4 regions of the Sphingobacterium sp. UBA7038 genome follow, and region 2 is predicted to be linked to each of the others. Evidence: riboswitches for the same ligand, from Rfam matches in the RefSeq annotation. Region 2 holds a riboswitch; each other region holds the start of a gene.
What was found. A riboswitch is a leader RNA that binds a small molecule or an ion and turns the genes downstream of it on or off. The one in region 2 is predicted to bind S-adenosylmethionine.
Positions count from the first base shown of each region.

Region 1: another riboswitch for S-adenosylmethionine. It lies ahead of metE (5-methyltetrahydropteroyltriglutamate--homocysteine S-methyltransferase); the one in region 2 lies ahead of B3H30_RS05575 (5-oxoprolinase).
Region 3: another riboswitch for S-adenosylmethionine. It lies ahead of B3H30_RS14115 (O-acetylhomoserine aminocarboxypropyltransferase/cysteine synthase family protein); the one in region 2 lies ahead of B3H30_RS05575 (5-oxoprolinase).
Region 4: another riboswitch for S-adenosylmethionine. It lies ahead of B3H30_RS07135 (methylenetetrahydrofolate reductase); the one in region 2 lies ahead of B3H30_RS05575 (5-oxoprolinase).

Region 1 is NZ_DLAV01000030.1:35,905-41,488, forward strand. It holds gene B3H30_RS19405 (sensor histidine kinase) at 1-1,379, shown strand, start outside; gene B3H30_RS19410 (response regulator transcription factor) at 1,482-2,171, shown strand; SAM riboswitch class I at 2,356-2,459, shown strand; gene metE (5-methyltetrahydropteroyltriglutamate--homocysteine S-methyltransferase) at 2,538-4,850, shown strand; gene B3H30_RS19420 (hypothetical protein) at 4,950-5,480, opposite strand.
Region 2 is NZ_DLAV01000011.1:251,790-257,373, forward strand. It holds gene B3H30_RS05560 (HlyD family secretion protein) at 1-713, opposite strand, end outside; gene B3H30_RS05565 (TolC family protein) at 713-2,032, opposite strand; gene B3H30_RS05570 (DUF3050 domain-containing protein) at 2,255-3,025, opposite strand; SAM-I-IV-variant riboswitch at 3,236-3,329, shown strand; gene B3H30_RS05575 (5-oxoprolinase) at 3,396-3,659, shown strand; gene B3H30_RS05580 (hypothetical protein) at 3,690-3,995, opposite strand; gene B3H30_RS05585 (AraC family transcriptional regulator) at 4,218-5,090, shown strand; gene B3H30_RS05590 (hypothetical protein) at 5,225-5,557, shown strand.
Region 3 is NZ_DLAV01000020.1:120,252-125,835, forward strand. It holds gene B3H30_RS14110 (FUSC family protein) at 1-2,021, shown strand, start outside; SAM riboswitch class I at 2,204-2,316, shown strand; gene B3H30_RS14115 (O-acetylhomoserine aminocarboxypropyltransferase/cysteine synthase family protein) at 2,578-3,888, shown strand; gene B3H30_RS14120 (homoserine O-acetyltransferase family protein) at 3,922-4,965, shown strand; gene B3H30_RS14125 (homoserine dehydrogenase) at 5,003-5,584, shown strand, end outside.
Region 4 is NZ_DLAV01000013.1:7,633-13,216, forward strand. It holds gene rimM (ribosome maturation factor RimM) at 1-313, shown strand, start outside; gene B3H30_RS07130 (hypothetical protein) at 424-1,275, shown strand; SAM riboswitch class I at 1,505-1,607, shown strand; gene B3H30_RS07135 (methylenetetrahydrofolate reductase) at 1,678-2,634, shown strand; gene B3H30_RS07140 (DUF2723 domain-containing protein) at 2,878-5,584, shown strand, end outside.

The DNA.
Region 1 (5,584 bases), on a different contig from region 2:
CCGACGATAATTTGGTACAGGCTTTTATCATGTTAAATGCTTCAAAGGTAGATGATCAGATCAATGGGAAGGACGATAGCACGCGGTTTGTTATCCCCCTAATGGACCCACTGGTCAATCAACAAACAAAATTCCGGGTAGCCACATTACCTCCAAGAGAGAATGCGAAACTTGCGAAAACAATTTCTGATTTGGAAAAAAGATTGGATATCCTCAACAGAAAAAACGCGTGGAGTGGCTTTAATGTATATGATTCCGTTGCCATGCTGGGCGGCAAAAAAGCAGACTACATCGAAGATATTGCTATTGGAATGGAGCTTGCTAAACGTCCATTAAAGGATCGATTGAATGTGATCATCGTTCAAGAACTTATCAAAGAGGAGTTGGCTCAACGCGACATTAAAGCTCCTTTCAATATTGAAATATGGAGCACAAACAATATATTACTAAATAATATTTTAAACGAAGCCGCTTTAAATAACCCAACAAATACAACCAAATACTCAACGGCACTTTTTAAAGGTGATATCGGTGCTGCGCCAGGAAAATTAACCATCTATTTCCCCAATAAAAAGGCGATAATTGCCGATAATATGGGCTATCTGTTGCTGCCCATGCTGGCACTGCTTTTCTTGTTGGTGGGGTGTTTTGCTTATACACTGATTATCATCTTCAGACAAAAGAAAGTTTCGGAAATGAAGACGGATTTCATCAACAACATGACGCATGAGTTTAAAACACCTGTTGCAACAATTATGATTGCCAGTGAGTCACTTAAAGATCCAGACATCAATGCCGACCACAAGCGCGTTCAGAAATTGGCTAATATCATCTACGACGAAAATGTTAGACTCGGAAATCATATTGAACGTGTGCTCGATTTGGCAAGACTAGAAAAAGAAACGCTAAAACTCGACCAGGTAGAAGTATGCATCAATGATCTTGTTTCGGCAGTAACGGACAGTATGCAGCTACGGATGCAAAATATTGGCGGGAAATTCAGTATAGATCTTGCAGCGACCAAGGATGTTGTCGTTGGTGATGAGTTACATTTTTCCAATGTATTTTACAATCTTTTGGATAATGCCATCAAGTACAGCAAAGGAGATTTACATGTCAACATCAATTCAAAAAATGTTGGCGACACCATTGTTGTCACCATAGCCGACAATGGTATTGGGATGAGCCGGGATCACCTGCAAAAGATTTTCGACCAGTTTTACCGTATTCCAACTGGGAATGTTCATAATGTCAAAGGATTTGGCCTTGGCTTAAGTTATGTACAGGACATTCTGAGAAGGCTGAACGGAAAAATTACAGTTAAAAGTGAAAAAGATAAAGGCACGACCTTTGAAGTAATTTTGCCTATTAAAAAATAAAACGTTCCTTTTTTGTATATTTCCTCTTTAAAAAATTTCAAAGGTTGAGGAAGGCTGATTTATCAGCATCAAGGGACATTGGTGAAAATTAATATATTCATTATGCAAAAGATATTATTAGCAGAAGATGATCCTAATTTGGGGGATCTTTTAAAAGACTATCTCGAATTAAAGGGAAAATTTGACGTCACATTATGCACGGATGGAGATGAAGCGATTTCTCAATTCAAAAAAAATAACTACGACCTTTGTATTTTTGATGTCATGATGCCAAAAAAGGACGGATTTACAGTTGGACGTGAAATCAGAAAAACAAACAATACTGTTCCTATTATCTTTGCCACAGCAAAGGGGATGATGGAAGATAAGACCGAAGCCTTTGAGCTAGGAGGAGATGATTATATCACCAAGCCTTTTCGAGTGGAAGAATTATTGCTCCGCATCAATGCTTTGCTGAAACGCAGTGTTCGAGACAAAGAAGAAGAAGTGGTTGCGGATAAATTTGAAATTGGCGATTATTTCTTTGATTATACAAGTCAGCAGATTTCTTACAAAGGACAGATGCAAAAACTCTCCACGAAAGAAGCTGAACTACTCCGCTTGCTTTGCTTAAAGAAAAATGATGTGCTGACCCGGGAAGAAGCGTTGTTAAAAATATGGCATGATGATAACTATTTTACGGGTAGAAGTATGGATGTATTTCTCAGTAAACTTCGTAAATATCTAAAAGAAGATAGCAAAGTTGAAATTGTCAATGTGCACGGAAAAGGTTACAAACTTTTGGTCAGCTAAAAAAAGGGGAATGAAAAATATAGTCATTCCCCTTTTTATGCTACACACGTATTCAAGCGTGACTTACTCGAATTCGTGGATGAAAATAAAAGAACAAAACAATTTCATCCTTAGTAGAATATAAAAAATTGACGCACTTTTATAAAAAATTTGCATTTCAAAAAGAAATGTTCTAACTTAGCGTCGCTTATAGAGAAAGGCAGAGGGAATAGACCCGATGAAGCCTTAGCAACCTGTCCCTTGACAAGGTGCTAAATTCTACCCTACTTGATATGGGAATGATAAGCCGAAGTCACCAAATTCTAGTGTGTCCTTCTCTCTCTAGCAAGAAATATAGTTGAAAAAGAAATATTAAAAACATTCATTATGTTATTGACTAACAATTTAGGTTACCCTCGTGTGGGCGCGTTCCGCGAATTGAAAAAAGCCAATGAGGCCTATTGGGCTAAAAAATCTTCTGTTGAGGAATTATTGGACACAGCAAAAAAAATTCGTGAAGGCAATTGGAAAACACAAAAAGATGCTGGAATAGATTTGATCCCTTCCAATGATTTCTCTTTTTACGATCAAGTATTGGATTTAACCCTCACTGTTGGTGCAATTCCTGCTCGCTACCATTCTTTATTGAATAAAGTAGACAACAATTACAGTTTAGATCTATATTTTGCCATGGCGCGCGGTTTCCAACAAGAAGGAATCGACGTGACTGCAATGGAAATGACCAAGTGGTTGGATACGAACTACCACTACATGGTACCAGAATTCACCAAAGATCAAGAATTCAAATTGACTTCCGAAAAATTCTTAAATGAATACAACGAAGCAAAATCATTGGGCATCGATACTAAACCAGTTCTATTAGGTCCTATTACATACCTTTTGATCGGTAAAGAAAAAGAAGCTGGCTTCGACCGTATCGATTTATTGGATAAACTTATTCCAGTATATGAGCAAATACTAGCTAAACTAGCTGATGCTGGTGCACAATATGTTCAGATTGACGAGCCTTTCTTAGCATTGGATTTAGATGCTAAAGTAAAAGCTTTATATCAACCTACTTTCGAAAAATTAGCTGCAGCAGCAAAAAATATCAAATTAATCGCAACGACTTACTTCGAATCTTTAAAAGACAACGAAGATATCGCAGTTAACCTACCTATCTATGCTTTACATTTGGATCTGGTACGCGGTGAAAATCAATTGGATACGGTATTGGCTAAAGTTCCTGCTTCATTAACATTATCTTTAGGTATTGTTGAAGGCCGTAACATCTGGAAAAATGATTACGAAAAATCATTGGTTAAAATCAAACAGGCTGTTGATGCATTAGGAAAAGACCGTGTATGGGTAGCTCCTTCTTCATCACTGTTGCACGTTCCTTTTGACTTAGACAATGAACACAATGAACAATCGCTACCAGCTGAAGTAAAAAACTGGTTAGCATTTGCTAAACAAAAATTAGCTGAAGTAAAAGACTTAGCCGTACTAGCGGAGGGAGAAGTTGATGCTGAAACAGCAAAACGCTTCGAAGCGAACAAAGCGGCTGCTGAAAGCCGCCGTACCTCTCCATTGATCCACAAACCAGAGGTTAAAACACGTACAAGCAATATTACTGATGACGATGCAAAACGCACTTCAGCATTTGCAGACCGTAAAGCAGCGCAACAAGCGAAATTCAACTTACCGGCGTTCCCGACCACAACTATCGGTTCATTCCCACAAACGAAAGATGTTCGTAAATGGAGAGCAGATCTGAAAAAGGGTGCTATTACGCAGGCAGAATACGATAAAGCAATCGCAGAAGAAACAGAAAACACCATCCGTCTTCAAGAGCAATTGGATATCGACGTATTAGTACACGGCGAATTCGAACGTAATGACATGGTTGAATACTTCGGTGAACAATTGGCTGGTTACGCTTTCACACAAAATGGTTGGGTACAATCTTACGGTTCACGTTGTGTAAAACCTCCGATTATCTATGGTGACGTATACCGTCCTGAAGATATGACTGTCCGTTGGTCTTCATATGCACAATCATTGACAAATCGTCCGGTTAAAGGTATGTTGACTGGTCCTGTAACAATCTTACAATGGTCTTTCGTACGTAACGATCAACCGCGCTCAACAACGACTTACCAAATTGCATTGGCGATCTTGGATGAAGTACAAGCCTTGGAAAAAGCAGGTATCAAAATCATACAAATCGATGAACCAGCTATCCGTGAAGGATTACCGTTACGTAAAGCTGATCAAAAAGATTACTTGAACTGGGCAGTACGTGCTTTCCGTGTCTCTTCATCAAATGTTGAAGACGATACACAGATTCACACACACATGTGTTATTCTGAGTTCAATAATGTGATCGAAGATATCGCTGCAATGGATGCCGATGTTATCACGATTGAGACTTCACGTTCTCAAATGAAATTATTGAATGCTTTCGCCGGTGATTTCAAATATCCAAATGATATTGGTCCAGGTGTTTATGACATTCACTCACCACGTGTTCCAAGCAAAGATGAGATGGTAGATCTATTGCGCAAAGCAAAAGCAGTAGTTCCAGCAGAACAACTTTGGGTTAATCCTGACTGTGGTTTGAAAACTCGTGCTTGGCCAGAAACCAAAGCGGCTTTAGAGTCTATGGTTGAGGCTGCGAAAATCTTAAGAGCAGAATAATTCTTAAACTATATTGATAAAGCCCTAGCTGAAATTTCAGCTAGGGCTTCTTTATTGGGCTTCGTTCAAAATAAAAACTGTTATCCGAATAAGGTGAGATTATTTTCGGCTGTTCTTCCGTTCTTTCTTGTTTTCCTTTTCGTTCCCGTTCTTAATTTCCTGTTTTCCTTTAATCCGATCTTCAATCGCCTTCAGGCTTGACGAAAAATCGAGGTCAACATTTTCAAGTTTAGCCTTTTTTAACGCCTTCAATGCCTTTTTGTATTTTCTCATTTTTTCAAATAGAAGTGCTTTCTTGATCCAGATTCCTGTCAAGGGCATGGCCGGAAGTGTCAAAGCAAATTTGATCGTCTTTTTTGCAGCTTCATACTCCCCCATATCAATCAATGTCTGAATGAAATAAGGATATACTTCCAGTGCCTGCACATTATGCACCAAAGCTTCCTGGAAATACCTTTTTGCCTGCTCATAGTCCAATAGCTGTTCGGCATGAACTCTTCCCATCAAACACAGCGCCATTGTATTGGACTCATCATAGGATAGCGCATAGGATAAGGATTCCATGGTCTCCTCCAAATACATCGGATAGTTATCCAGCGCCTGAAGGACATATTTATTTACTGAATTCATAAAATTTTCTAAAACATAACATTCATATCCAGCTTTCACGATAACTTTGAAAGTAACTGGATTTTTAAAACTCCTGAATAAGCTAAGCATATTGGAAAAGTGGA
Region 2 (5,584 bases):
CCTTTTTCAATTGTGCGTTTGCCAATCTGTCCATCGTAAGGTGCGCGAATAACGGTATACCCAACATCAAGCCGCTTGCGGCCAACAGCTGCAGTCAAACGAACGCGCTCGGCATCAACGACACCTTTTTTCATGTCCACATCGTGCACCCTTTCCTGTGAAGCCTGCAATTTATGTTTTAACGAAGCCAGTTCACTCTTGTAGACATCCAACGTCGCTTTTACATCCTCCAGCTGCTGTGCTGTTGCAGACTTTTCTTGAAACAGGTAATTGTATCGATCATACTCCAATTGTTGTTTCGTTACACGTGCCTCGCCAGCAGCAATGGATGTCCGCAAAGATTCATGCTCTGCCTGGAGGATTTCTTTTTGACTATGAAGAACATTGATCTCTGCTGCTTCCTTATTGACGGATGCAGCTACCTGATCCGCCTCATATTTATATTCCTTATTATCAATAAGCAATAGGGTATCACCTCGTTTAACCAATTGGTGATCGTGATAATGCACAGAAACCACATAACCTCCTACGCGGGAAACAATGGGATTGATGTACTGTGTTACCTGTGCATCATTTGTATAGGTATACCGCAAGCGCATCCATAAGGTGTTAGCGCCCCATAACAACAAGGCCAACAAGACAATTGCAGCCAACCAGTTGGTGATTCGAGTGAGTTGTGCCTCCACAACTGTTCTTCGTGATTTAGGTTTCATTAGATAGTACCCTTCAAAAATTCGATAAAATAATAATGTTTCTGTAGCGCAATATGTGCGGTTTCAAGATCAAAAAGTGTTTTTAGGTATTGCATATCAGCATCCAAGAGATCTGTAATCAAAGCCGATGATTTAAAATACCTGTTTTTTATAATCCGTGCATTTTCCTGCGCCAACGCCTTATTGTTTTGACAGACGTCCTGCTGCTTAATAGCCAATTGATAATCCAACAGGGCCTGTAACAGCTGATTTTCCAGAATCTCCTCTTCATGATGGTGTTTTACCTCTTGTCGATCCAAGGCGATCTGTGCTCCGCGCACCACGTTTTTATTGAGATAAATTGCCGAGATCGGTATGGTTAATTTGAGCCCTGTGATACTCAGATTATACCAGCTGGGGTTATAGGGATACAAGAAAACCTGTGGATTGGCAAAGGTGAATGTACTGGTCAAACCCAACTCAGGAAGATAATTTGATCGCGCCTGTTTGACCGACAACTTCTTCAAAACCACTTCCTGTTCGGATTTTAGGAGGGAAAAAGCATGGCTTCGCGCTTCGGCAACAAGCGCTTCATAGCTGGGGTTTTCCACCTGAAACTGCTCGGGCAGGGGCACAATCTCCGCAGTAATACCACCAATTAGCTGCAGCTTCTGATTTGCAGCCTGAATATCATGACCGATCTGCACGAGCAACAGTTCCCGCTTCGAAAGCTCCAACGAAATACGCAAGACGTCACTGTGCAATACAACACCCGCCTTATACAGATGCTCAATCTCCTTGAGCTGTGCCCGTTGATCAGCAATATCCTGCTCGATTAAAGATCGGTTACTATACGACAGTTCCAAATCCAAAAAAAGATTGCAAACCTCCAATTTCGTCTGCGCCGCGGCATTCTTCCAATCGATTCTAGCCAGCTCATTTTCCAATTTTTTGGACTCAATTTTCATCAGGTCCCGATGCCCATTGTAGAGATTCAGATAAAAATCCAAACCGCTATCGTACAAGTAGTGAATGATATCATGCTGGGAGGGTTTATTTAAAAGGCCTTGATCATAAACAGGCATATTACTCGCATAACTGGCAGAAGCTCGGGCGGAAATCTTGGGCAGCAACTCCATGCGTTGCTGCTGTACCGCCACCTCAGTTTCTTTGAGCTGCAAATAAGACTGCTCGATGTATTTACTGTTCTGTAGTGCTTTGTCGATCATGTCTTTCAGGGACATGCGCAAAGAATCGAGGGCGAAGGTGTCCGAAATAGCGAATACTAACAATCCCATGGTTAGTATTCCTTTTGCCCAATAGGGAGGAAAAAAGTTCACGTGTGCTCTATTATTTTTTTGCGTAGCAAACTTAGACACTTATTGGAACTTGGATTTCTTCACAAACGCCAATATGTTATGGAAAAAAGACATTTTTTCATCAATTCAAACAAAAAGACCAATATCTGCCAAGAAGCCCTTACAATATCCTTTTTTACAACACATAAAAAAGGCCTTTCAAATCGTGATTTGAAAGGCCTTTCTCGACGGTATAATAATAAATTATCCGTATAAGGAATCTTCTATTGCATTCCACAACTGGATTCTTTTTTGTAGCGCTATTTTACTGATCTCTTTCATTTCTGTCCATTTAACCTCATCGTCCTTCGCGAGATCTGCGATCATCTGCATCGCCAACGGTCCATGCTCGTCGCCGTCAAGATCAATATGGCGTTGAAAATAATAAATAAAGCTGTCCAGATTGGCTGTAGGAAAGTTTGTTTTAATTTCTTCCAAAATAGAGGTAAACATTCCCGGGATAAGATCTTCGCGTCCAAATGTAAATGCTGCGGCAATTTTATGCACCTCGCCCTCAGCAATCACTTCGAATGTAAAATTCAAAAAGTCTTTGATCCGCTTATCCAATGTGGTCGTTGCAATGACATCGAATATGTTGCTCGATTTTTTGGCTTGAGCAATAAATTTGTTGACCAGATGAAGGTCGGCACCCATGGCATCCATGGCGTCCAGATACATCTCAAAGTGGCTCAAACGGCGGCCATCAATGTATTCATCCGACTCCTCAGCCAAGACAATTTCGTTGATTAGATAGCGTGTTGATGGATGCTCACTCGCAAACCAAGGTAAAGTCGTACAGGTCAATTTAATCTGTAAAGCTTTTAGTAAAGACATAAAATCCCATACAGCGTACACATGCCCTTCTGTAAAAGAACGTAGATTCTTGATCGTTTTGATCTTACGATACAAAGGGTGTTGTAATAATACCTCGCGTTCGGCAGCAATGTATTCGTTAATTTCCGCAATTCTATTCATGGCGCAAAAGTATTGTCTTATCTCTGTTTTTAAAAGTATTTTCGATGAGATTACAGTAGCATGATAATTTAATTCTCCAGCTATCCGCTTCATAACCAAATCACAGCCAACAACGCGCCTCGCTTTTGATCGCCTTATTCCTGTTGCTAACGTTCATTTACCCTTAAAAACAAAAATATTTTTTATTATAAAAAATAATCTACTATATTTGTAGAGTATTCAGAATTGCATGATGCAATACCAACCGAGTGCAGGCACCGCGGTGGTAAATTAATACGGGTTTCGACCAAAATAAACGTCACAGAACGATTATTTTCCCAACAAGATCTGGATACAGTTTATGGTTTAATCCTTTAAATTTTTAAATTGTATGGCTACTACAACAAATCTTTACCAACACTTACTGGAAAAATTCAGTTATTACTCAACAGATGAACTGATCCAGCTCAACAATGACACGATTTTAGGACAAGGCTGGGGTTCAGCCAAGGCAACCTTTAGAACAGCTTTGATCAGTACGTTCTCCAAAAGAGGATTGGATCTTTCCAACATCATTTCCAAGGAAGACGGTTTTACCTCGGTGAAGCATGTTCCTGTACGCTTGGAACAGAATGTCCTGATTCCTTTACAATAATCTTTATCGGCAAAAAAAGGTAGGCCTAGCCTACCCTTTTGTCAATGAGTGATGATATTTTAACGTATGATTGAGTGAATGTGCGGTCTGCCGGGCATCGTCCTGATAGGACGATAAATCTTGGCAGGCTCTGATATCTGCTACATCCACCTTGTTTCTTACTTTGCTGATGACCTGATTTAATTCCGATTTCCAGTTGCCCGGATCGCCAAAATCGTCCACCCAATTTTTGTTGATAAACCTTTTATAGTTCAAAAGCAAAATATACAATTCCTCACCACTACCGGCGCGATTGATTGACGTGCGCCAGTTCTCTAATTTTTCTTTAAAACTCATAACCAGCAATATACAAAAAAAATATTACTTTTTCAAATTAAGGAGCTTATACAACCTTTCATTGACCTGAATATGACATGGCTCGTATTTTTTTGACCGGTAGCCCTTGCATGTCACGGATGGGGCCTCAATTCCCTGTCAAGCAATATTCAGAAAAACTATTATATTTATTCATTGCGATTTTAACGCTTAGGCGTTTCCTATTGGTTTGAAGACACTATTATGCGTTATTTTGATTTTGAAGACAGCAAATACGGCTTTCCCTTAGCGATGGATGCCCATCGGTTCGAGGATAATACCGATCTGATTTTTGAGGCCGGTCCGCACACCATCAACTTTTTTGAGATCATGTTTTTTGAAAAGGGAAACGGAGTGGCATACACCAATGAAAAGCGTATCGAATTATGCCCAGGCACCATCTTATTTGCTTCGCCCAATCAGATTAAGCAATGTGACTTTGATAAAAACGGTGTCAAAGGATTTCATTTAATCTTTAAGCCCGAGTTTTTGGAATCTTTCTTTCAGGATAAAACACTGGTTTACAAACTTCCCTATTTTTACAATTATTCGTTTGCACCTTATATTGTCGCTATGGACGGTGATTTTGGGTTGTTCAAATCTATGCTCTCCGAAATTGTTTTTGAAGTCGGTGCGTTCCGATCCGACAGCCTCAATATGATCCGCGCATTGCTTGCCAGTATTTTACTTCGACTGGACCGGCTATTTCGTGCATTTCATCATATAGCCAGCGAAAGCGCGAACAACAATTTGCTCACTCGATTTAAAATGCTCATGGAAGAGCATGTCAATTCTAACCTGAACTGCAACCAATATGCTAGTTTACTAAAAATACACCGCAATGAGCTGAATCGCAAAATCAAAGCCTACACCGGACATAGTCCAATTACCCTCCTCCAACACCGAAAAATACAAGAAATCAAACAGCGGCTTCTATTGGACGAACAGTCTATCGCCCAAATTGCCTTTGAACTTCATTTCAGCGATCCTAATAATCTTTCCAGATTTTTCAAAAAACTGACGGGTTTATCTCCTTCCGCATACAAGCAGAAAATGCAAAATGATAGTTTTTCATAAACTTGTGATATTTATTCAATGACGCAGCAGGCTACCTTTGCATAGATCGTCATTCCAATCGTGAGGTGAGGATCTCCGTTTTAAGATTCATCAGCTGGATACCTGTATGTTATCGAGCTACACAATGGAAAAATATGCTGAAACTACTGCTACTCTCTTGTTCACTGTATGGGCTATTTACTACTCCACCTTACCGTATTACCGGCCGGTTGGTTGACCATCAGTATAACCCCGTTGGGTATTTTATTATTGAAACCTATGCGTCCAATAAGGAAAGGGAACCCTTGGCTTTATTAGGTCGGGATACCGTTAGAAATAGCAATGGCGAATTTAAAATACAGGTGATAAAAAAGGGCAGCTATCTCCTGCGAATAGCCGTTCCCGATTACACCGATTATTCCCTGTTTACCACGATCCAGGATTCCAGTTACTCCTTTCCCGAAATACACTTACAGCCGACCAAATAAGTGCCATCTATGCAACCTTGTGTTCAG
Region 3 (5,584 bases), on a different contig from region 2:
CTGTATCATTGAAGAAAAGACTCTACCGTATTTATATCCTTATAATACGATTTATGCATGGCGAGCATGCTGGAGACGCATTACGTAATGTTGCAGTCAGTATTTTGCCAAGTTTGGCGATCTATTTATTGGGAGCGCAAGCGAGCACGGCTATCGGAATCGGTGTCGGATCGTTGTTAACGACACTCACCGATCCTCCTGGCAACAGAAAAGATAAACTTTCTTCAGCTCTGGTATGTATTCCCACCTTCTTTATTGCATCATTGTTTACAGCTATTGTATTTCCCTATCATTGGCCCTTGGTTATCGTGCTAGCGTCAGCCGGTTTTATATGCACCTTATACGGCATTTTTGGAGCCCGCTATGCTGCAATTGGAAACATGACATTGATTCTCATGAGTTTTGTGATCGGAATGGCCCCACAACACCCCTTTGCGGTTAGCTTACAGATTACAACAGGGTCCATAATATATTACTTTTTTAGCCTTTTACAAGCCTATATACAACCTTATCGCTCTTTAAAACATGCCATGGCTAATGGCTTTCATGGATTGTCCCAATTTCTATTGATACGATCACAGTCTTACGATCCCGATATTCCTTTGAATATTACGTACAGTCGCGTAGGAAAAATTCATGGCCAGATCAGCGAACAGCAGGAACAAATCAGGTCTCTTCTGTTTCGAGAAAAAAAAATCATAAGCCAACAGTGGCATAAAAGCAATTATTGGCTCAGTCAGGTTTATGGATTAATTGACCTCCATGAGTTAATTATTGCGCTTGATCATGACTACGATGCAATTCGCAAAAATCTTGCAGACACGGGCAGCCTCCCCTTAATTCGTCACACAATCAAATTATTAGCGTTAGAAATCGATAGCTTTTCACAACCCAACAAGAGGTTCCGGTATGCACATCAATTATACCATAATAACTTTAAAATTAATGCCCTCTTACGGGATTTAAAAGAAATTCAAGAACAACAGGCCGATCCAGCAAAAGGTATATTATGTTCGATCATAAGCAACATCGAAGCAATTATTGATGTACTCAACAGAATCCAGGTCGCTTTTTATCAAAATCAGGAAATTCAGGATAAGATTGACACCAGCGAGTACCAACAATTTATCAGTCGACCATTACGTAATCTCGCTGATCTAAAAAGTAAACTCCATCTGAATAATCCGCTTTTTCGATTTGCGGTTCGGATGGCTCTTCTTTTTGGAACAGGTGCATTGATCGGTATTTTATTTTTGGATTTTAAATATACCTATTGGATCTTACTGACGATCGCTATTGTTGCCAGGCCAGCATTTTCAATGACAAAAACCCGTAATATAGAACGTATTGTCGGTACATTCTCGGGTATTATAGTTGGTGTGTTCTGCTTAATTTCTATTCATTTTCTTCCAGCACTCCTAACCATAGCTGCATTGGGTCTTTTTGGATTCTTTTTGTTCAACCGATCTAACTATATGGTCAGTGTCATCTTCATTACCTTGGGAATTGTGATTGCACTCAATCTGTTCGAAGGCAACATCAATCTCATTTTAGGCAGCCGAATACTTTTCACACTGATTGGAGCATTCTTGGCTATAGCGGGTTATTTCTTGATACCTGTACGCCAGAGCACAGGCATGGTTCAGCTGGCAAAAGAGGTATCCCTTTACAACGCGCATTATTTCCAGATCATCAATAACCGTCTGTCGGACGAAAGACAAAGTTCGTTTGATATACGACTGGCTCGTAAAAAGGCGCAGACCGCCATGGCCCTGTTTTCAGACGCCATTAATCAAATGAAAAAAGAACCCGAGCACAAATGGATGGATTGGTCACATATTCACCATTTTCAGGCACTCGCATATCAGGTCAATTCCCATTTGGTGGGCCTCTCGCTATCGTTAAACAAAAAGACGAATCGCCACCTCGCCTATGATATCCATAGTAGAATCGATGCGCTTAAACCTCTCCTAACAGATTTAAATCAAACTGCAGAACGGATCAATTTAAAGAAATCATAATACCCGATTGACAGTTACTTTTGCGGTTTCATCGGAAGATATGCGATGCCAATCGGCATGTTATTCAAAATTCCTTTAACTAAAAAATACCATTTCTTTTGCTTTAATAAAAAAAGAGTTTATATTTGTGTCGTCTTCGAAAGAAGATTTCTAATCAACACCTCCCTTCATCAGTAGGTCTTGATTTATAAAGAAGTGGCGAGAGACTGGCTCAATGACCCACTGGCAACCTTCAATTTGTTTGAAAAGGTGCCAATTCCTGTCCAAAACAATATCGTTTTGGAGCATATAAATGACATAAGACAATGATTATTAAATTACTGAAGTCCATTAAAAATTCAGGTTCAACACAAGTGAACCGCACGATAAGCGAAAGTGTAACCCATCGTACAATTGTATCGATGCGAATGCGAATGCGTATGCATATGCACTTCCATGCTTGTTAAAAATCATTTCCGTTTTCTTGGATAAAGATTTAACAGACCCTTCAAGGAGGTGTGTATGCTTCTCTTTTTACTTTGCAATTTCTTTTTGAACCCTTAAAATCTGATATATTATGTCTTCAAACAAAAATTTAAAATTCGAAACTCTTCAGGTTCACGCTGGCCAAGTCGCTGACCCTACTACGGGATCTAGAGCAGTTCCTATATATCAAACAACATCTTTTGTATTTGAAAATGCCGAACACGGCGCAAACTTATTTGCATTAAAGCAGTTCGGTAATATTTATACACGGATTATGAACCCTACTACGGATGTTTTCGAACAACGTATTGCGGCACTGGAAGGTGGAGTTGCAGCTGTTGCTGTTGCATCCGGCCAGGCGGCACAGTTTATAGCTTTAAATAATATTTTGGAAAGTGGTGACAATTTTGTTGCGGGATCCAACTTATACGGCGGTACATTCAACCAGTTTAAAGTTTCTTTTAAGCGCCTAGGCATCGAAGCTCGTTTTGCAACAGACGCCGAAGCCGATAAAATTGAAGCGCTCATTGATGATAAAACAAAAGCAATCTATGTTGAAACAATCGGAAACCCAAGTTTCAATATTCCCGACTTTGAAAAAATTGCTGCCGTAGCAAAAAAATATGACTTACCATTAATCGTCGACAATACTTTTGGAGCCGGAGGTTATTTATTTAAACCTCTGGAGTATGGTGCAAATGTGGTTGTTGAATCGGCAACTAAATGGATCGGTGGACATGGCACAAGCATTGGCGGTGTCATCGTCGACGGCGGAAACTACAATTGGGGCAATGGAAAATACCCGCAATTTTCCGAACCATCTGAAGGCTATCATGGTTTAGTATTTTCCGAAGTTTTCGGTGAAAGCGGACCATTCGGAAATATTCAATTTGCCATTCGGGCGCGTGTGGAAGGGCTCCGGGATTTCGGACCAGCACTCTCCCCTTTCAATTCATTTTTATTATTACAAGGACTTGAAACCTTGTCTTTGCGGGTGCAACGCCATGTAGACAACACTTTAGAGGTCGCAAAATGGCTTGAGGCGCATCCACAGGTAGAAAAAGTAAACTATCCGGGATTAAAAAGCTCTCCGAGCTTCGCTAACGCACAAAAATACCTTAAAAATGGCTATGGCGCGGTACTTTCTTTCCAGCTTAAAGGTGACGCAGCGCAAAAGGCCAATAGCTTTATCGACAGCTTAGAATTGATCAGTCATTTAGCCAATGTTGGTGATACGAAGTCATTGATTATTCATCCAGCAGCTACAACCCATCAACAATTGAGTGATGAAGATCAAGCCAATGCCGGAGTCTTCAAAGGCTTATTACGTCTTTCTGTAGGAATAGAGCATATTGATGATATCAAAGTTGATTTACAACAAGCTTTTGATAAAATTAAATAATCAGATTTTTTCGGCTTAAAACTTAAACGTGAAATGAGTAAGCATATATATCTGCACCCGGAGCCTTTTGTATTTGAAAATGGAAGAGAGCTTACTGATTTACAAATCAGTTATGAAACATTTGGCAAACCCAACGCAGATCGCAGCAATGTGATCTGGGTTTGCCATGCATTAACGGCCAATGCAGATGTGCTGGATTGGTGGTCCGGTCTTTTTGGAACAGGTGAGTTGTTTGATGCAAACGATTATTATATTATTTGTGCCAATGTCATAGGATCAGCATATAATAGCAGTAATCCGCTATCTGTAAACCCAGCAACCGGACAACCCTATTACCTATCTTTCCCCGAATTCACAGTGAGGGATTTGGTTCACGCACATCAAGTCCTTGCGGACCACCTGGAAATCAAACAAATAGAGATCCTTATCGGGGGGTCATTAGGCGGTCAACAAGCATTGGAATGGGCCGTATCGCACAGTATAGCCATCAACCATCTCATCGTGGTTGGAACAAATGCCGTCCACTCACCATGGGGTATTGCATTCAATGAAAGTCAACGTCTGGCCATTACAACTGATCGAACCTTTTACGCCAATCACCCTGATGGTGGAGCTAAAGGATTGAAAGTTGCACGCGCTATGGCACTGTTGTCTTACCGCAACTATACAACGTATGCCAACACGCAAAAGGAAGATGATAACGAAAAACTCGATCATTATAAAGCATCCTCCTATCAGAACTATCAGGGTGAAAAATTGGTGAAATGCTATAATGCGTACAGCTATTATTTCCTGACCAAAGCAATGGACAGTCACAATTTAGGTCGGGGAAGACGATCTATTGAATCTGCTTTGGCGAGCATTGATTGTCCAACTTTAGTCCTGAGCGTTAATACAGATTTGTTGTTTCCGCCACAAGAGCAACAATTCATCGCGCAACATGTTCCCAATGCCCATTATCAAGAGATTGAATCGACCTATGGCCACGATGGCTTTTTGATCGAAACAAAAAAACTCACAAAAATCATTAGCAGCTTTCTGCGGGAACAAAAAGAATACATAAACGAATTAGTATAAGAGAGTAAATAATATATAAGAGAATTTAAGAAGAGATATGAGTAATAAATTAACAATAGGGATGTTTGGGTTTGGTGTCGTAGGCCAAGGTCTTTACGATATCATCAAAACCAAAGATCTTAATCTGGAGATCAAGAAATTTGTCATTAAAAACGGAGATAAAAAACGCTCGCTACCAGCAGATTTATTTTCTACCGATGCCGAAACAATTTTAGGTGATCCAGAAATTAATACTGTTGTCGAACTAATCGATGATGCCGAAGCAGCATACCAACTAACTGTTCGTGCTTTGAAATCGGGGAAAAATGTGGTATCTGCCAATAAAAAAATGATTGCCAGCCATTTGGAAGAGCTGGTTGATATCCAACATGAATACGGGACCAGTTTATTATATGAAGGTGCCGTTTGCGGAAGTATTCCCATTATACGGAATTTAGAAGAATACTATGACAATGAATTACTGCATTCTGTCAGCGGTATTTTTAATGGATCTTCCAACTACATTTTATCTAAAGTTTTCAACGAAAATCAGCAATATACAGATGCTTTAAAGAAAGCACAAGAACTTGGTTTTGCAGAAACAGATCCAACGCTGGATGTAGGTGGATTTGACCCCAAA
Region 4 (5,584 bases), on a different contig from region 2:
TCATATCGATAAGGCTCAGGTACTCGTTCGTAAAAAGCTATATCTTTCCAATGATAAAATGCCCGAGCGAGACCCGGATGATTTTAGATATACTGATTTAATCGGATTTTTAGTGATCGATGAAAACCATGGCGAACTGGGGCAAATAACAGATGTTCAGGAATTCCCACAACAATTTGTCGCCACAGTAGATATGGATGGCAAAGAACTGATGTTTCCGCTGTCCGACGATTTGATCTTAGGAATTGATGGCGAAGAGGAGATCATTGAAGTTGAATTGCCTGAGGGATTGGTCGATCTGTATAAGGAATAGGCATATCCCCAAGCTTATTCAATTGAATATCCTATACTTACTATTGCAGTAATTTCTTATCTTGGTCCTTATATATTAATATTACTATTGGCCATAATTATTAATTGATTTTGAAACCGTTATTACTGCTGTTATTCACACTCTCATTGTCTTCGTGTACTTTCTTTGGGAAGAAAAAGGAGTTTCCTGAAGGCAACTACCAAATGATATTGGGCTATCCAAATGATGAGTATCATAAATTAAAAAGAGAATCTCCCCAAAATGTGGAGGCAGATACCTATGGTAATGATCCTATTCTATACCGATCCTTTCTTTCGCTTCATGATAAGGACCAGTTTGTCATGGCGATTGATGATATCTTACTCTTTGGTAAGTACAAATTTGACGGTGATAGATTAGAATTGACGGATGAGAAAAAAGGTAGTGTCGCTTTGGATATTGTTAAAATAAAAAAAGATTTTGTTCAGCTGAGAGGTGATTTTTCACAGTTTAGCTCAGCACGTATACCCACTAGTGAAAGACTTTATATCAACTTTGTGTTAGATAAAACCCTTATCCGGGAAACGCCCAGTAAATTTGATAGCCAAGTGAATTTATGGCGAAATGCTCCGGTAAAATCAGAAAGTGAAAAGGAGATAAAAGCGAGGGCCTTGAATTTCGTAGATTATTCTATCGCTTATTTCCAACACATATCAAGCTCTGGCACCCATCACGATTATCGAATGGATGGTGTCGAATCACCAATTATTTATGCCGAGAATGGCATTGTGCTCAAGGCATGGGCAGATGTTCCTGATTCTTGGAAGGAATTATTTTACAACGAAAAAGAGGCATTAGTCGCCTATCACTATTTATTTGACGGATTTAAATATGGATCGAAAGAAGAGTACCATGTTCGGGGACTCTTATTGATCACATTTTATCTCAAAAATTTACGGAATTCTTTGGCAGCTAATCTTTAGCCAATGTTCTTGTGGCATAGTCAATCTCTTCGCTGTCTATGATCCTCGATCGTTAATTCTACTGGTTTTTCTAGGTCTTTAACTCTTGGTAGCGCGAAGAATCCTGTCGTTGCATGGACACAAAGCTAAAGTGACGTTGAAACATCGTTTATTGAAGTCTTTTTGCTGCTATTTTTGCCTTTTCGAAAAAATATTTTTGTCTTTTGATTTTTTAAAACGATATTAGCAACGCTTATAGAGAAAGGCCGAGGGAATAGACCCGTTGAAGCCTTAGCAACCTGTATTGTTCAAGGTGCTAAATTCTACCCTACTCCATGTGGGAAAGATAAGTTACATGTAGATAAACGATTCCTCGACGTGTGCGTTTCGATGTAAGCCAACCAAACTAAAAACAGTTTTTTAATGAAGATTATCGATCATATCCAGAATGCCAAAGGAAAAACATTGTTTTCTTTTGAGCTATTGCCACCGGCGAAAGGGCAGGGCATCCAAAGTATTTTTAAAACCATGGATGAACTGATGGAGTTTAAACCTCCTTTTATCGACGTCACCTACCATCGGGAAGATTATATCTATAAAGAGCATGCGAGTGGATTACTGGAACGTGTTTCCTATCGTAAACGTCCTGGGACAGTGGCGATATGTGCGGCCATCATGAATAAATATAAAGTGGATGCGGTGCCACATTTGATATGTGGGGGTTTTACAAAAGAGGAAACTGAAAATGCATTGATCGATTTGAACTTCCTGGGGATAGATAACGTTTTGGTGTTGCGGGGTGATGCACGTAAGGGCGATGCCGATTTTATACCAACCGATGGTGGACATGCTTTTGCAACAGACCTATTGGAACAGGTAACCGATATGAATAAAGGAAAGTATCTGCATGAAGACATTATCACGTCGGAAAAGACTGATTTTTGCATCGGAGTAGCCGGGTATCCCGAAAAGCATTTTGAATCTCCAAATTTCAATACTGATTTTAAATATCTGAAACAAAAAGTCGATATGGGAGCAGAGTTTATTGTGACTCAGATGTTCTTTAATGTTGAAAAATACAAGGAATTTGTAACAAAATGTAGGGACAATGGAATCCATGTGCCCATTATTCCGGGATTAAAACCACTGACAACAAAAAAGCAATTGGTGACCTTGCCAAGAATTTTTCATTTAGATATTCCAGAGGAACTGAGTGACGCTGTCGCGGCATGTAAAACGAATGCCGACGTCAGACAGGTAGGTGAAGAGTGGTTGGTACAACAGTGTCAGGAGCTGATTAAATTTGGCGCTCCGGTATTACATTTTTATACGATGAGTAATCCTGGTCCAACAAAGAAGATTGTTGAAAAACTAGCCTAACTCATAAAATGATAAAAAAGGGAGCAGATAAGCTCCCTTTTTTATGATAATATTCATTGTGAAAGCCTGAAATAGGTTGAAAGTCTCGGCAGCGTGGTTTAGGTCGATCTCTATATTCAGTGTTGAATAGCCTGTTTACAGTCAGGTACTGGTGTTAAATAGTGTTAATTCGTGTGTCGGAGTCAGGATAACTTTTTAACTTAAAGTGCTAAAAAGGATTTTAACAATAGACCAATTGACCTTATGACGTACAATAGATTAAATTCTCTACTCGGTTTTGCTTGCGGACTAATTGCCACCTGTGTATATATCGCTACAGTTGAAAAGACGGTAAGCTGGTGGGATTGCGGTGAATTTATAGCCTGTGCCTATAAATTGGAGGTGGCACATCAACCGGGAGCACCATTGTTTCTTCTTATTCAGAATATATTTTCTAATCTCGCTTTAGGGAATAAGGGGCAGATCGCCTATTGGATGAATATAGGTTCTGCAGTTTGCAGTGGAATTACTGTTACCTTTTTATTTTGGACAATAACCGCCATTGCTAAAAAGCTACTCAACAAAGACAAACAAGCTTCTTTGTCAACCTACCTGCAGATCTTCGGCGCAGGAGTTGTCGGTGCAATGGCATTTAGTTTCAGCGATTCATTTTGGTATTCGGCAGTAGAATCTGAAGTTTATGCAATGTCTTCCTTATGTACAGCAGTTGTATTTTGGGCAATTTTAAAGTGGGAAGTCCGTGCAGATGAAGACGGTAGCGATCGTTGGCTGGTTTTTATTGCTTTTGTTATGGGGCTTTCGATCGGAGTGCATCTATTAAATCTTTTAGCAATCCCGGCTATCGCGATGGTTGTTTATTTCCGAAGAGCGAGACAGGTTAATGCGAAAGGGACAATAAAAGCTTTCCTCGTCGGAGTGCTGATCTTGGGGGCCGTTTTGTGGGGAATTATTCAATGGTTAGTCGGTCTAGCGGCTAAAGTGGATCTCGTATTTGTGAACTCATTGGGAATGGGATTTGGTACCGGAATTTTTTTCTCGTGCCTATTATTGGGGGGATTGATAATTTACGGTCTATATTATTCCTATAAAAAGCAGAAATATACACTCAATACAGCCTTGCTGGTTCTTTGTTTTGTTTTATTTGGATACAGTTCCTACACCATGGTCATGATCCGAGGGAAAGCAAATCCATCCTTGAACAATAATGCGCCGGATAATGTATTTTCTTTTTTAGGATATTTGAGCCGTGAACAATATATACGGGAACCGTTACTCAAAGGACCTTATTATGACTCGCAAGTGGTTGGCGTCGATAGTAAGACGAGCTATCGGAAAGATAAGTCGGAGTATGTTCCCTTCACACAGGTAGACAAATATCAATTTGATAAGGAAACCTTTTTCCCGCGTATCTATAGCCAAGATGGAAGCCATCAAGCTTATTACAGAAGTTACCTCAATTTGAAAGAAGGGCAACAGCCAACGTTTTCCGATAATTTTAAGTTCTTTTTTAATTTTCAACTGGGAGATATGTATACCCGATATTTCTTATGGAATTTTGTGGGTAGACAGAATGACAGGCAAGGATATGGGACCTATAGTGACGGCAACTGGTTGTCGGGGATCAGACCATTGGATAATTGGCGTTTAGGGGGGCAAGATAAAATATCTCGATCGCAGGAGCATGACCCGAGCCGGAACACTTATTTTTTTCTTCCACTGCTACTCGGAATAGCTGGTGCGATCTGGTTGTACCGAAACAATAAACCTTATACCTTGGTACTGACCTTGCTGTTTGTGTTTACGGGGGTAGCGATCGTAGTTTATCTCAACCAAACTCCTATGCAACCCCGGGAACGAGATTATGCTTACGTGGGGTCTTTCTATGCTTTTGCGATCTGGATTGGGCTGGGAGTAATAGCATTTGTTCGGTTTTTCAACCGTTTTGTACAAACACGTTACGCTTTAGCGACAGGTATTTCTTTTGCGCTGTTGGGAGGCCCTATTATTTTGGCTCATCAAAACTGGGATGATCATAATCGGTCCGAGAAATCGTTGGCAAGGGATATGGCACGCAATTATTTGGAATCCTGTGCTCCAAATGCTATTCTATTTACCTATGGCGATCATGATACATTTCCTGTATGGTATTTGCAAGAAGTAGAGGGCGTACGTCCGGATGTTCGGGTTGTCGTGTTAAGCTATCTCACAGGCGATTGGTATATGCAACAGGCCAAACAACCCACGTATCAAGCGGCAGGGCTCCCCGTGACGATTCCCGCTGAAAAGACGAAAAAAGGCGTTCGTGATTATATCCCTTTCGTAGATAGACAACTTGACAATGCGGTAGATATACAGCAGTTATTGCAGTTTGTCACATCGGATGATCCGGAGTATAAAGTTCAGCTGAATTCCGGTGATATGGAAAACTATTTCCCTTCCAAGAAAGTCCAATTGCGCATTGATAAAGACGAGGTGGTTAAGAAAAATGCGGTTCCGGCGTATTTTCAGGGAGCTATAGTTTCTGCAATGGAATGGGAAATTCCGAATGATCATCTGACCAGGTCGGATTTAACCCTGTTATCCGTGCTTGAAAATAATCATTGGGACAGACCGATATATTTTTCGAATATGCTGCCAAGTGATATTAAGTTGGGACTGGATAAATACCTGGTCAATGAGGGCTTTACTTCTCGATTGATGCCTGTCACTGCTACAGATCAGTCGACAGGAAAACGAAGTGAGCAGGGTGGGCTAGTTAATATGGAGGCGTTATATAGCAATATTATGCATACGTATCATTGGGGTAATGTTAAAAATGCACAATACTTGGATACAGATTCGTTCCGCTTTGCAAGCATGTACGCCCGTGATATATTTGGAAAAGCTGCCCGAATGCTTTTAGCCAATGGCCAGGTCAAACAAGCTGGGGAGGTGGCAAAAAAAGCATACG